2 regions of the Mechercharimyces mesophilus genome follow, and region 1 is predicted to be linked to the other one. Evidence: a T-box and tRNA genes for the amino acid it is inferred to sense, from the RefSeq annotation. Region 1 holds a T-box; the other holds one or more tRNA genes.
What was found. A T-box is a leader RNA that pairs with one kind of tRNA and senses whether it is charged. The one in region 1 lies ahead of ileS (isoleucine--tRNA ligase), so its partner is inferred to be a tRNA-Ile.
Positions count from the first base shown of each region.

Region 2: it has a tRNA-Ile gene. The T-box ahead of ileS (isoleucine--tRNA ligase) is inferred to sense a tRNA for this amino acid. The anticodon was not compared.

Region 1 is NZ_JCBAPH010000001.1:623,900-631,509, reverse strand. Features, by position in the region: gene ileS (isoleucine--tRNA ligase) at 581-3,328, opposite strand; T-box leader at 3,395-3,637, opposite strand; partial or broken gene AC6RGY_RS03355 (DivIVA domain-containing protein) at 3,950-4,537, opposite strand; gene AC6RGY_RS03350 (YlmH family RNA-binding protein) at 4,780-5,559, opposite strand; gene AC6RGY_RS03345 (YggT family protein) at 5,564-5,836, opposite strand; gene AC6RGY_RS03340 (cell division protein SepF) at 5,841-6,254, opposite strand; gene AC6RGY_RS03335 (YggS family pyridoxal phosphate-dependent enzyme) at 6,322-7,014, opposite strand; gene pgeF (peptidoglycan editing factor PgeF) at 7,011-7,610, opposite strand, start outside.
Region 2 is NZ_JCBAPH010000001.1:516,606-524,215, reverse strand. Features, by position in the region: gene AC6RGY_RS02765 (aminotransferase class I/II-fold pyridoxal phosphate-dependent enzyme) at 1-1,385, shown strand, start outside; gene AC6RGY_RS02760 (GapA-binding peptide SR1P) at 1,564-1,698, opposite strand; gene AC6RGY_RS02755 (hypothetical protein) at 2,059-2,508, opposite strand; gene AC6RGY_RS02750 (DUF1885 family protein) at 2,838-3,239, shown strand; gene dinB (DNA polymerase IV) at 3,318-4,541, shown strand; gene AC6RGY_RS02740 (phosphatase PAP2 family protein) at 4,570-5,091, opposite strand; tRNA gene AC6RGY_RS02735 (tRNA-Val) at 5,218-5,292, opposite strand; tRNA gene AC6RGY_RS02730 (tRNA-Ile) at 5,319-5,394, opposite strand; tRNA gene AC6RGY_RS02725 (tRNA-Asp) at 5,403-5,478, opposite strand; tRNA gene AC6RGY_RS02720 (tRNA-Met) at 5,494-5,569, opposite strand; gene AC6RGY_RS02715 (2'-5' RNA ligase family protein) at 6,020-6,544, shown strand; gene AC6RGY_RS02710 (GNAT family N-acetyltransferase) at 6,561-6,995, shown strand; gene AC6RGY_RS02705 (hypothetical protein) at 7,105-7,320, opposite strand; gene AC6RGY_RS02700 (YecA family protein) at 7,411-7,610, opposite strand, start outside.

The DNA of each region.
Region 1 (7,610 bases):
TGAGCAAATGCTCATCCCCTCTCCCCTAGATAGCTAGAACGTTCTTTTTTCTTTCACACTTTATCTGCGATGCTATTTCCTGATGTTGTCTCCATTTTATCTCAACCGTATAATATTGTCATTAATTTTTTTATATTTTGAATTATATATAAAGAGAAATGATTTCGGAGTTAGACTAATAAAACTATATTTTACTGTGAAAGAGCGTTGGAAAAAAGAAGAAAGATCCCTCATAATAAAATGACTATCAGCGGTTAAAATCTTTCGGTAGTCCAACTATATTATTATATTAAAGTACTATAGGGAGGATCACTTTAAGTGAATATGACTAAGTATTATAAAAATAACTATTCATATTCTCAAAGGAAGACTGATGAAATCGACTTCCTCTAGCCATTTCAGCTTTTACTTCAATTCCGTTACCTGACCAACAGGCTGAATAGGATAACCCCTTTTCGGGTTTCCTTATAGGCTCCATTCCAGAAAAAAAAGAGGGGGAATCCCCCTCCTTTCCAATCACTATCTGCTATATACAATCTCCTCACACTTCTCTTTCAAGAAGACCTTTTGATTCTTACCATTACTCCAGCTCTGCCACTGCCTCGACACAGCGATGGCACAGGGTAGGATGGGTTTCGTCCTCGCCAACGGTAGGTGAGATCACCCAGCACCGTTCACATTTCTCTCCTGTGGCAGGTTGAACACGTACCACCAGTTCCTCGTTCTCTGTACCGCTTTCTTTCGCAGAATGAACGGTTACCGCAGAGGTGATAAAGAGTTGTGTTAGGTCACCCATTTGCGTGAACAATGTTTCTTGTCCAACTGTTGGATATAGATGAACAGCCGCACCCAACGAATTCCCAATTGTTTTCTCCGCGCGCGCCTCTTCAAGGGCTTTTAAAACGGTACTACGCACATCAAGGAATTCGTCCCAGCGTTCTTCTAAAGCCGTATCCTGTGTGGATTCGCTCTGTGGCCAATCGGACAGATGCACACTCTCCTCATCTACTCCTTCGATGTGTTGCCATACTTCATCCGCTGTGTGAGGCAAGATGGGGGCCAAGATTTGGCTGAGTACGACAACCGTATCGTACAACACGGTTTGTGCGGAACGACGCACCTGATCCGCTTGGGGCAAGGTGTAGAGTCGATCTTTTAGGATATCCAAGTAAAACTGACTCAAGAAAACCACACAGTGCTTATGAATTTGACTATAAACTTGGTGGAACTCGTAGCGATCATACGCCTCTTCTACCTCTTTGACCAACCGGCTCAACTTGATTTGGGCATAACGGTCGATTTCCTCTAACTGGTCAGAGTCCACACGATCTACCGCTGGATTAAAGTCTGCCAGGTTCCCTAGTAGGAAGCGGAACGTATTACGGATTTTGCGGTATGCTTCGGCAATTTGCTTTAAGATATTATCCGACACACGTACATCTGCTTGATAATCAACAGAGGATACCCACAAGCGTAAGATGTCCGCTCCGTACTGGTTCATCACCTTTTGTGGATCAATGGTATTCCCGAGGGATTTGGACTGTTTGCGTCCTTCTCCATCCAAGGTAAAACCATGGCTGACAATTTGTTTATAAGGTGCTTTGCCCGTCGTCGCAACCGCAGTCGAAAGAGATGAGTTAAACCAGCCACGATATTGGTCTGACCCTTCCAAATAAAGGTCAGCCGGACGACATAGCTCTTCACGTCGCTCTAAAACCGCTGCGTGACTGCTCCCTGAGTCAAACCAGACATCCATCGTATCTGTCTCTTTCACGAAGTGGGTGCCACCACACGCTTCACACTTCGCCCCTGCAGGTAATAACTCACTCACATCCTTGGCAAACCAACTAGAAGAACCCTCTTGAGCGAACAGTTCTGCTACGTGATCAATCGAAGCTTCTGTAATATGAGGCTCTCGACAGGAATCACAGTAGAAAATAGGGAGAGGAACACCCCAAATCCGTTGCCTGGAGATACACCAGTCACCACGGTCGCGAATCATATTGGCAAGACGCACTTCTCCCCATGCCGGTTTCCAATCGACCTCTTTGATTTCCGCTAACATCTTTTCGCGGAAACCATCAATGGAAGCAAACCACTGTTCGGTCGCACGGAAGATTATCGGCTTTTTTGTTCGCCAATCGTGGGGATATTGATGCGTAATAAACCCGAGGTGAAGGAGCGAACCTACTTCTTCTAATTTTTGGGTGACAGCTTTGTTTCCGTCCTCATAAAACATCCCGGCAAAACCAGGTGCTTGCTCAGTAAATACGCCCTTTTCATTAACGGGACACAAAATTTCCAAGCCATGTTGCTGTCCGAGAGCAAAGTCATCTTCTCCGTGTCCAGGCGCCGTATGCACACAACCCGTTCCCGCTTCCAACGTCACATGCTCCCCTAGCAGGAGTGGACTGGGTCGATCATAGAAAGGATGACGGCAAATGACCCCCTCCAGTTCCGCTCCTTTATAAGTAGCAAGCTCCTGCCAAGAGGATTCCTCTATTTTTTCCATGACGCCTTCTACAAGCTCTTTGGCTAGTACCAGCTTGCGTCCACTTACCTCTACGAGGCTATACTCAATGTCCGCATGCAACGCAATCGCCATGTTGGCAGGAATCGTCCAAGGAGTGGTCGTCCAGATTACGACTTCACTGTCTTGTGGCAACTTGCCTAGCCCCTCCGCTACGGGGAAGGAAACATAAATCGACGGTGAACGCTTATCTTGGTATTCAATTTCTGCCTCGGCCAACGCCGTCTCCGATGTAGGAGACCAATAAACTGTTTTTAGTCCACGGTAGATGTGATTCTTTTTCACCATCTGACCAAAGAGACGAATCTGTTCTGCTTCATACTCTGGCTGCAGGGTTACGTAAGAATAAGACGGATCATCACTTATACCCATGCGCCGAAACTGTGCTTTCTGTTTTTCTACAAAGGAGAGCGCATATTCCTTACACATTTCACGGAATTCAACAGGATCTAGTTCTTTACGCTTTACCTTCTTCTTTTTAATCATCGCATTTTCAATCGGCATGCCATGCGTATCCCAGCCGGTCACGTAGGGAGCACGAAAACCTGCCATTGATTTGTAGCGGACAATAAAATCCTTCAGTGTCTTATTGAGTGCATGACCAATATGAAGGTCTCCATTGGCATAGGGTGGACCGTCATGCAGAATAAACGACGGTTTCCCTTCATTTTTCTTTTGTCGAGCCTGGTAAATATCCATTTCTTCCCACTGCGCTTGCATTTCCGGTTCCCGGTTCGGCAGATTGCCTCGCATCGCAAATGATGTTTGGGGGAGATTTAATGTTTGCTTATAATCCATTTTCCTTCATCCTTTCGGTCAGGATTTCCCATCCTTCTTATAAACAAAAAAACCCTCAACATCCCCCTAAGGGACGAGAAGGTTCCCGCGGTACCACCCTATTTCACCCAACCCTTCGGCAAGCCAAACGGATTGGATCCACTTCACATTCGTAACGAGAATGATTCGGTCTACCCTACGACCCTAGTGGTGTTCAGGTGACAGCTCCTGGGTGATCTTCAATAGAAGGTTTCCGGTTAGGCTTCCACCGTCCCTAACTCGCTGCCATCGGAAGTCTCCTCCATTTACTCTCCCGTTCCATGCTTGTCCCACATATTAATACATGGCTTTTTTCTTCAGTTTGCGCGACGTCCGTCTCAGTTCACGGCGCGGCTCTTCCTCTTCCATGTATCCTTGTTCCATGTAGCCCTGTTCTTGCTCCATGCCTGTACCATACTCATCGGTACCATCATGATAGGCATCTTCGGCGTATTCATCGTGGTAAGCGTCTTGATAAGTATCTTGGTAACCTTCTTGCTCTTCATATCCGTTGTAAGGATCACTTTCCTCAGCAGGTTGTTCCAAGAGTCTCGTATTAGGATCCCCCAATGACTCCAGTTGCTGTCCTTGTTCATCCAAACCTTCTTCCAGATCATCAAGAGACTCCCAATCCGTGTTATCCAGGATATCTAAGTGAGACTGCACCAATGTACGGAAACGAGCACGATAGACTGTTGCTTTCTGACGTAGATCCAAGAGTTCGCTATGAATGGCACGTGCTTTTTGCAATGCTTCATTGATAATACGGTCTGCGTTTTTCTCCGCTTCTTGCACAATCAACTCTGCTTCTTTCTTCGCATTCAGACGAACCTCTTCGGCTACTTCTTGTGCTACGCGAATCGATTTGTGGATGCTTTGCTCCATCGATGCCAATACACTCTCCGACTGATGATGTTGCGGAGCCGGTGGTTGTGGTTTTGGTTCTGGTGGTGCTTGAAAGCGAGCTGTTGTTTTTGGTGGTGCCATTGGCGCTTGTGGTTGTTGCTCCAATGTGCGCTCCAAATCCTCCTGCAGATCTTCTACTTGTTGTTCCAATTGTTGCTTCTCGCGTACGAGAAATTCAAAGTCCTTGATAATTAGATCAAGAAAATCGTTCACTTCATCCACATCATATCCACGGAATGAACGTTTAAACTCTTTTTGATGTATATCCATTGGCGTTAATGCCATTCTCCGCACCTCCTAAATATAGACACTGTCTTTCCTATTCGACAATGGTACCAAAAATCCTTCTTGGATGCCACTACACCTTTGTGAAGTTCACACCTCTTGGGGGAATCGGGACTTCATACCATTCCTCACCCGCAGGGCATCTTCGCTAAAAACACGCTCAGCAAATCTAGTCGCAAACATTCGACTTGCTCTCTCGTTACCCCTTGCATGCATCAAAAGGCCTGTCCTAAATCATAACGCTAGATATAGCGATAAAGGTTCACCCATTGTCGTCCTTTCTTTGACACTCCACCAATCGCTCCCACCTTCAGCCGTCCATAACCTCGAAGCGAAATCATATCACTTGGTTCGACTGCAAACGACGGTTCCTCAATATCCGTCCAATTAACTCGACATTTTTTGCTCTGAATCAACAGAGCCGCTTTGCTTCGGGAGAGCGAATACCCTTCTGCAACAATACGATCCACGCGCAACGATGCCACCGTTGCTTGGATCTCCTTTATCTTGGGAAGCGCGACCCGGTATTCTTCGCGCGAGATGAGCTTCAAAGAGATATGCTGGGATCCTATCTGCGTCCACATGGAACGAAGGTAGTCCATCATCTCCATCGTCACAATAATGTGTGTATGATAAGTGCTAGTCGTAATATCCCCTATCTGCTCCCTTTTAATCCCTAATCCTAGTAAGGAACCCAGTACATCTTTGTGCTGCCAGCCCATGTTTCCGCTTCTCGCCTCTACCTGAAGATAAGAGAGGCCAAAGTCACTCTCGTCCGGAAAAGCATAGTCAGGAAGAATAAGTGCTCGCGCACGTTCCGCTCCTTCATAGCCACCATCCAGCTTCAATTGTACATCCGAATTCTGATTAACCAGCGTCTCCAAGATGTACTGCTGTCGCGGATCTAGGAAGGGGGTAAGATTCCACTGATGCCGTGTATAGGTACGTTCGATCCAATCCTCACAGCGCTTGACAAAGGGATGTTCGCTAGCACGAAAATGGCAATAACGAGACGGGTTCACGATATCACAACCCACCTGCTACCAGCTGTAAAATGGTAATTAGCCCTTGCCCAGCAAACTGTAAGGCTAAAATTGCCACTATCGGGGATATGTCAATCATCCCTATCGGTGGGATAAAACGACGGAATAAGCCTAAGTAAGGTTCTGCAATGCGCCCCAGCGCTTGCCCCAGTGCCGAATCCCTGGCTTGAGGAAACCAAGATAATAAAATGTACCCGATTAATATATATGAATAAGCCCTAATTAGCAAGTAAATCACTGAAATAATTGTTCCCATCGGCTCACCTCAACCAGTCATTAGTCATTTCATTCTTCAAAAAATCGGTCATACTTCCTTGAATATCCACATTGGACGGTGTACAAAAAAAGATATGTGTTCCCAACTTCTGAATGTTTCCTCCCAGAGCATAAACCGTTCCACTCAGAAAATCAACAAACCGCATCGCTGTTTCCCGTTGAATCAATTGCAAATTGACGACCACAGGGCGGTGGCTTTTGAGGTGGTCAGCGATTTCTTGAACTTCATCATAGGTTCTTGGTTCTAAAAGGACCACCCGAATGTTTTTTTGCGAGTGGATGGAAACAACATTTCTCTTTTTATTAGACGCCATCCTCTCTTCCGGTTCTTCTATATATTCTTCTGTCTCTTCGTCATCTACACCAAAAAAACCCATGACGCGTTCTAAGAAACTCACTGTACTCCCTCCTTTAATCCCTACTTAAACAGCTTCGCTTATGGAGGAAAAGCCATTCATCTAGGGTTTACTTTCGTTGTTCTCCGACCAATGTTGAACCGAGACGAATCCATGTCGCTCCTTCTTCAATCGCCACTTGATAATCTCGTGACATGCCCATCGATAAATGAGGCAACCCCGCAGATGGGATAGAGGCGGACTGCACCTCTTGTTGAATGCTTTTTAATTGACGAAAAACAGGGCGAACTTCTTCCGGTTGCGCACTAAACGGGGCCATTGTCATTAGACCGACTAGATCAATATGTGAAAAAGAAGCCGTTTCCTTAACAAAGTCCAACACTTCCACTGGCTCCAATCCCTGCTTACTCTCTTCACCAGCAACATTTACCTGTACAAAACAAGGCATGACTTTATTTACCCGTTCTGCTCTTTTTTGAATCTCTTTTGCTAGAGAGAAGCGATCCAAAGAGTGGATATAATGAAAGCGACTCACAATTTCTTTCACTTTGTTTCGTTGCAAGCGTCCAATGAAATGCCATGTTCCCCTATCGCCTAACTTCTCCCATTTTCGAGTTCCTTCTTGTACACGATTTTCTCCAATATGTTCAATTCCACTGTCAAGTACTTGACAGGTAGTATCGTCATCAACATATTTCGTAACAGCGACGACATGAACGGAACGAGGATCGCGACCCACGCGCGCACATGCTACACGAATTTCTTCATCTATCTTCTCTTTTCTCTCTTTTATCTCTATCATGCCTGGCTCCCTTTCTTTCCTATCCAAGCAACCATACGACCCGCTCTCTCCTGATCCCGTCGATGCGAATGAAAGTCACGGTTGCAGGATGTACAGTGTGAGGAGACAAGAATTTGGTGAGCCTGTATCCCTGCCTGAAGGAGTAGTTTTTGATTCGTCTTTTTCAAGTCCAACCACCACTTACCTTCTTCTTCAGCAGGTGCCAACACTTCGTTTGCTTCCTTGCCAAGTTGTTCACGAACAGGAGTCATCACGCGTTCGTCCACTTCATAGCAACAGGGACCGATTGATGGAGCGATTGCCACTTGGATATCAGAGAGAGTAGCTCCCCTCTCCGTCAACACATTCACCATTCGTGGCCCGATTCCTCCTACAGTTCCTTTCCAACCTGCATGTGCGACACCTATATCCCCATTTACTGGACTATAAAACAGTAAGGGAACACAATCCGCATAAAAGGAAGTCAACAGAAGCTCGTTCTCCCTTGTGATCAATCCATCCGTGTCAGGTAAAGAGGAAGCTAAGGAGGTATTCCCGCGACCGCGCTCGCTCGCCGTGACTTCTTCAATGTGAACCCCGTGAACTTGATGTCCACT
Region 2 (7,610 bases), 110 kb from region 1:
AGAAAGGCAAGGGCATGGACCCAGAGTTTCGGGATTTTATCGGTCCCAATGCCCTTGCCATCGACTTAATCAATATCGAACCGCTGGATGACCTTCACCGCCCCCACGGAGCAATCGAAGAAGCACAAACGCTTGCTGCAGAAGCATTCGGGGCTGATTATACATTCTTCTCTGTACAAGGAACAAGCGGAGCCATCATGACGATGGTCATGTCTTGTGTACAACCAGGCGATAAAATCATTGTGCCGCGCAATGTCCATAAGTCGGTCTTAACCGCTGTCATCTTGGCAGGGGCTTCTCCCGTCTTTGTTCACCCCGCCATGGATGAGCAGCTAGGGATCGCTCATGGAGTAACAGAACAGGAGATCATTCGAGCCCTAAAGGCCCATCCAGATACCAAAGCTGTACTCTTAATCAACCCCACTTACTATGGGATTACCGTCAACTTAGAACAAATCATCACACGTGTTCATCAACATGGCATCCCTGTCATCGTGGATGAAGCCCATGGAGTCCATACGCACTTTCATGATCAGTTGCCACTATCCGCCATGCAAGCAGGAGCTGATATGGCGGCCACCAGCATGCACAAGTTGGGGGGATCATTGACGCAGAGTTCGGTCTTGAATGTACGCTCCGATCGCATCAATCCCCATCGCGTTCAATCCATCATCAGCATGTTGACAACCACATCTACTTCCTATGTCTTACTGGCATCATTAGACACCGCTCGCCGTTACTTGATGACTCAAGGAACCCAGCTGTTGGATGAAACATTAAGACTAGCCCGTCAGACACGGGAGCGTATTAATGAAATTCCAGGCCTATCCTGTTTTGGTCGGGAAATATTGGACGGGGATGCACGCTATGATATGGACGAAACCAAACTTACGATCCACCTTCAGCAAATGGGCATTACAGGTTATGACGCAGAGAAATGGCTACGCGAGGTTCACCGCATCGAAGTAGAGCTAAGTGACCTCTACAACATTTTGTGTATCATTACACCTGGGGACACAAAAGAATCGGTACAAGCCTTGGTGAATGCACTTGCTGACCTGGCTCAAAAGTTTTACACTCCGGATGAACGTTTGCTAGAAGATGCTCGTCTGCCTGATATCCCCGAGCTAGCTGTTTGTCCACGCGATGCTTTTTATGCCGATACGGTTGCAGTGGATTTTAAAAATTCGGCGGGTGCGATTACGGCGGAGTTCGTCATGATCTATCCCCCTGGGATACCCGTTCTCCTTCCTGGAGAGAGGATCACTGAAGAGAATATCCAATACATTGAAGCACATATCCGTGCTGGTCTACCTGTCCAGGGCCCGCAAGACCCGGATATTAAGACGATCCACGTGATTCATACGAAAGAAGATAACAATTAAAAGATTCCTCCCGAAAAGAACGACTCCCTTTCTTTACAAATAAAAGAGACTAGGATTTCTCCTTTTTGCTAGGAGATTCTCCTTGTCTCTTTTTTCTTTTCAAAATAAATCGATTCATCTGTTGTTTTCTTCCATCTAAATGACTTTATTGCCGGTCTTGTAATTGAAGGAGCACTACTTACTTCTTTATGGCGTGCTTCACATGATTCTTTCCATCTTTACAGGTATCACATCGACCATAAACCGTTCCCCACTTCTCCGCATTCATATACGAAATCACCTGGTCACAGCCTTGACAGATAAGCAATTCCATTTTTATTTCCCCCTCTATCGTTGTTAACGGTTTCATTAGCGTGTTACATTTATTATATTCAGCTATACTAATTTCGTCAATACCCGTTATCTGGATGACGTTTTCTTCACAAAGAGGCTTAATAATGTGGTGACAACAAAAAGAAGACCACACATCCTCAAGGAAATGTCGCCTTCTACACCGCTTTACTTAGATCGATCTTCTATGATGGGTAGGAAAATCAGCCTATCGTACATTTATATCTTAGATGAAAAAAACATGGGCTCTCTTTCGTGTCACCTGCAGTATGGGCTTTCACTTTCGCTCTTCCCCATGCTGCTATATGACCTGTTCGGGAGACAATTACACTCTCAAAGCCCTCTATCCCTCATCGCGGATCGTATTTTTCACTTTCGTCTCAAACAGGGACGCTACTTCGCGAAACAGCGCCACATCCTCTTCATCTATACTGCCTAACTCTTCACCGAGAACAACCAATTCACCTACTAAATGGTGACCGTGATAGAAGGGAACATATACTTCCAAGCTAGTCCCAATCTCTTCACACACTACATCTCCTCGAACGGCAGCCAAGCTATGTAGACCTTCTCCAAATCGGATGACAGGTGGGTAGGGGCTATACCCTCCCTGGAATATACACTCAAACTGCGTCTTGCTTGATAGGTAGACCGCCACGGACTGATAAGCAGGCACTTTCTTATACAAGGTCCCTCCAGTCACTCGATACAGCCTACGGATATCGGTGCCTATCTTATCGGACGCAAGACCGATGTCGGCACGGACTTCGTCCAAAAGATCCGCTTTTCGCATCCGTTCATCCCCCATCGTATCTTTATCATCTATTCGGTATCATTTTACCACAGAGACCCCCTAAACACAATTGAGAAATCATAATATTTTATAGATTCTATTTCCATTTTATTCACTTTTCTATGCTTTTTTCCTTCCCTTCCCTCCCATTCTCCGCCCTTTTTCCGATCTGTAGCAACATGATCACAAAGAAGTGAACTCCTATTCATTCTAACTCTATCAAGAGAATTGTCATTGCTGGATGTTTTGTATTCATTCCCTTTCGGGCCCTCCCTTCTCATGGTATGATGAGAATAGTCTGTTATTTTCAATCGAAAGAGGGGATTCCGATGACTAACCGCGCTGTTATTCACTTAAATAGCGAACTTTCAATAAGCGACCTTCGTACAAAACTGGAAGAATACCAACACCTCACCACACGCACGGGTGAACAATTAAGTTGGTCTTACGCAAAAGCTGCTTTTCCTTACACGATCCACCCTCATCCAAAATACCCTCAAGATTGGCTCTATTTAAAAGGGATAGATTCTTCTCGCTATCACTCCTTGATGATCGGGATCGAACGAAGCAGCTCTCTAGAGAAAACCCTTTCTTCTATTCAGCTTTTCCTTCCTCCCGCCTCCACGTTCGGCGATAAAGGGAAAGCCAATGAATTGTGCCGATTTTTAGCGAAATCCTATCAAGCAAAGGCCACCTTATTCAACGGCCGCGTTCAACCTTTTTCTTCTTGAAAATATCTCCTGTTGATTCCTGCTCAGCAGGCCGTATAATAAGAACAAGAACAAACGTTCCTGATGGAGGGAATCGTGATGAGTCAGTCCGAACGAACCATCTTATTGGCTGATATGAATGCCTTTTATGCCAGTGTCGAACAGACACTTTACCCTTCATACCGCCAACAGCCTATTATCGTCTGTGGGGACCCTTTGAAACGGCATGGGATTGTCCTTGCCGCCTCTTATGAAGCCAAGAAATTCGGTGTCAAAACCGCCATGCCTGTCCACGAGGCCAAAGCTCTCTGCCCATCCGCTCGGCTCGTCCCCCCACACATGGGAACCTATCTACAAGTTTCCACGCGCATTTTGCAGATTTTGCAACAATTTTCTCCGCTTGTAGAGCCTTTTTCGATCGATGAAGCCTTCGTCGAACTAACCGGGTGCGAAAAACTCATGGGAGAGAGTCAGCAGGTGGCACAAAAAATCAAGCAACGTATTGCAGAGGAAATGGGCATCCCTTGCTCGATCGGAATTGGCCCCAATAAATTACTGGCAAAGATGGCTGCTGAGATGGACAAACCAGACGGGTTGACCAAACTCACTTTAGAAGATGTCCCACAAAGGATTTGGCCACTATCCATCAAAGAACTCTTTGGAGTGGGCAAACGCATGGAGAGTCACTTTCACAAAATGGGCATTCGCACCATTGGAGACCTTGCACAAACCGATCCCCAACGATTAAAGCGTCGTTTTGGTATCATCGGTCGCGCTCTACACCAATCGGCCCACGGAATCGATCCCAGTCCAGTGGACCCCTTCTCGCTAGAAGGAGCAAAATCCATCGGACACCAATTCACCCTTCCCTACGATTATACAGAGGAAGAAGACCTGCTGCTCGTCCTTCGTGAACTAGCGGATGAAATCGGGAGACGAGCACGCTTAGCCAATTCACTGGGACGCACGGTTTCTCTTGTCCTCAGAAGCACCGATTTTCAATCCATTCAACGGAGCCTCAGTCTAAACGAGACCACCAATATTGGCCTGATCATTTATCAAGCAGCTGAGACACTTTTTCGCCGGCACTGGAGAAACCAGCCCATTCGTTTGATCGGACTCACGCTCTCTAACTTGCAAGATACCAGCGATGGAATTCAGTTAGATTTATTCGGTACAACAGAAAAAAATCGACGGCTTGCAACAGCCGTCGATACGATTCAAGAAAAGTACGGAAAAACCAGTGTCCTGTATGCTCATTCCCTGCTCGATGCCAGTATCTTCAAAGACCGCTCGAACAAGATTGGCGGACATCACATTTGAGCCTAGAAGCACAGAGAACAGGACAAATCTAGTGGAAAAGCATCATGGTTCCCCAAGCAAAGAGCCAACCGATAAAGGCACCAATCATCACATCGGTGGGGTAATGCAAGCCAAGATACATGCGTGAAAAACCTACCATGGCCGCAAGTATCAGTAGAGGAAGTGACAGCAAGGGTGCATGAAAGAAAAAGACACCCGCAATCGAAAAAACAGCCGTGGTATGACCAGAAGGAAAAGAATAGTCCGAAAGTGGATTAGGAAAAGTGTGCAACTGCGTCAAGTGCAAATAGGGACGCAAGCGCGGAAGAACCGCCTTAATCAACCGCACCAACAGGTGGCTTGTTCCCAATGCCAATAGCCCTTCAATTGCGATCTCGGAGAAAGGGGTTAAAAACCACCATGCTAGTAAAAACAGTATAGTCACACTGGCATCACCCGCATGGGTAATCCGTGGCATCCACCAATCAAAAGGGCGACATTTCCACTGGCAATTAACCAGCGAGATCAAGCGATCATCATAATCTTGAATCCAGGTAACCAAGCGCTCCATTTTTGGTATTACCCCCAGACCATCGGCATTGTAAACTTATCTTAACTCTATAATATGAAGGGAGCATAAAACATACATGAGGATTTACTAAAAAAAACAAAAACACCCCTCTGGGTGCTCTTCTGCTGGTGGGCAGTATTGGAATCGAACCAACGACCTCTTCCGTGTCAAGGAAGCGCTCTCCCCCTGAGCTAACTGCCCCTACTTTATCGGTAAAAGACATCGACTGGTGGGCCCAACAGGACTCGAACCTGTGACCTATCGGTTATGAGCCGACTGCTCTACCAACTGAGCTATAGGCCCAAAAAAAATGGCGGAGCTGACGGGATTCGAACCCGCGATCTCCTGCGTGACAGGCAGGCATGTTGACCCCTACACCACAGCTCCATGTGAGTTAAGTATTGGTTGCGGGGGCAGGACTTGAACCTGCGACCTCCGGGTTATGAGCCCGACGAGCTACCAACTGCTCTACCCCGCGTCATTACTATGATTTGTTCGTTTTCGTGAGTGCTGTTTGCCAGCGACAATTAATACTATACTACATCCATTTGGATCATGCAAGGGTTTTTTTATATTTTTTTCGAATGTCATCAGAGCACCGAAAACTGGGACATCGTACATTTTGCAAAAGTGCGGATACGGGCACCAATACAATCGCATACTATGCAGTAACAAACGAGGATATCGTTTGTTACTGCAAGACCATCTGAACCTGCCATTGGACAGATGTTCCCTCCTCGAATAATGAGCAGCCCATAAGCTGCTCCTTTTCTGTTGCCCACATCCCTCGCAAAGGGGGCTTTTTTTTGCTATAATTTCTTCCAAAGGCCTTTATTTCACTCTTGCGGGGCATAATAATGTGAGCTTCTATGCAAAACTTGCTCCTACAAGGGATCTTATTTTGTTGACAGATTGAGGAGGCGGTAACATGATTTACGGAGTGGCCATCTTTCCTGAAAAAAAGGTGCAAGACGTCGCAAACTCCTATCGAAAACGATATGACCCTCACTACGGGCTCATCCCACCCCATATTACACTCAAAGAAGCATTTTCACTGGAAAGAGAAGAGGAGCAAGAGATCGAAAGAGTGGTTCATCACTTAGAGGGAGTTTCCAAACAAGCTTCCCCCTTCACGATCCACTTCAGCAAAATTGGCACTTTCCATCCAAACAGCCCCACCCTATACTTAGCTTTGGGAGATGGAACAAAATTGGGGGAACTACATCAAAAAATAAATTCTGGTCCCCTTGACCTTCCAGAGACACATGCCTTTATTCCTCATATCACCATTGGACAAAAACTTCCTGAAGATGAGTTGCTTGATGTTTATGGAAGTTTACGTATGACAGACATCAATATCGAGACCCAAGTAGACCGGTTTCACCTGCTTTATCAATTAGAAAATCAGTCATGGTCACTCTATCAAAGCTTTCTTTTAACTGGTGACCAATAAAGGAGAATGGAATCCATTGGATGTACTAATTGTAACCGCACAAACACCACAACAGATCCAGCAGGCCTTCCAGATTCGACAGACGATTTTCGTTGAGGAGCAACATGTTCCAGCAGAGGATGAAATCGATCAGCATGAAGAAGAGTCTACCCACTTTCTCGCATTGATTAATGGAAAACCCGTTGCAACCAGTCGTGTCCGCTTTCTAAACAATCATACTGCCAAAGCAGAGCGAATTGCTGTGCTCAAGGAGCACCGCAAGGAAGGAATCGGTCATAAACTCCTGCAACGCATGGAAAGCTTCGCCCGCGAACAACGAGCTCAAAACATCGCGTTACATGCGCAGGTTCGAGCCCAAGGATTTTATGAGCGCGCTGGCTATACACTGGCAGGTGCACCTTTTATGGAAGCAGGGATCGAGCACATAAAAATGAGTAAAACGCTTGCATGAATCATGGACTCGTAGCTAGCTACTGGGTTCATGATTTTTCCATAAAAACAGGACTAATCGAGAGGCACCCAGTGGGTGCCTTTTTCGATTAGCCCTTTCACACTCAACCTCAGTTCAGCTCTTCCAATTCCTCTTCTAACTGTTTTCCAAGTTGCTCCTTACTCTCGCCTGACTCTTTTGTTGCTTGCCGCTCTTCCTTCTGCAAAAACTCTGCACCAAATTCATTCATGAGCTCCTCCAAATTCCGGTTCTTCCCCTTCTTCGGACCGGCCTGTTTATCATCGTCACCCATGCCTTGAGTCAACTTTTGTAGAAAGCGGAGCAATGAAAGCGCCTCCTCGACTTGTAGTTGAGTGCTTCCATAGTATATCTCACCATGGTCCAGTCCATCAGCCGGATCACCGTGCAGAAAAATTTACATATTGGAATGGTTCTCGTTTCGTTCCTCAACCGTATGAGGATCGGGCTCAAGTGGGTACACTCTGGTTACCGAAACCAATTCCACACCCTCTTCCTCCATAACCACCTTCCCTCGAATACAAAAGTGCATACCGGTACAGCTTGGTGGAATCGCCTTACTCTTTAGTGGGAACATCCTTCCCTCTAGGGAGACAA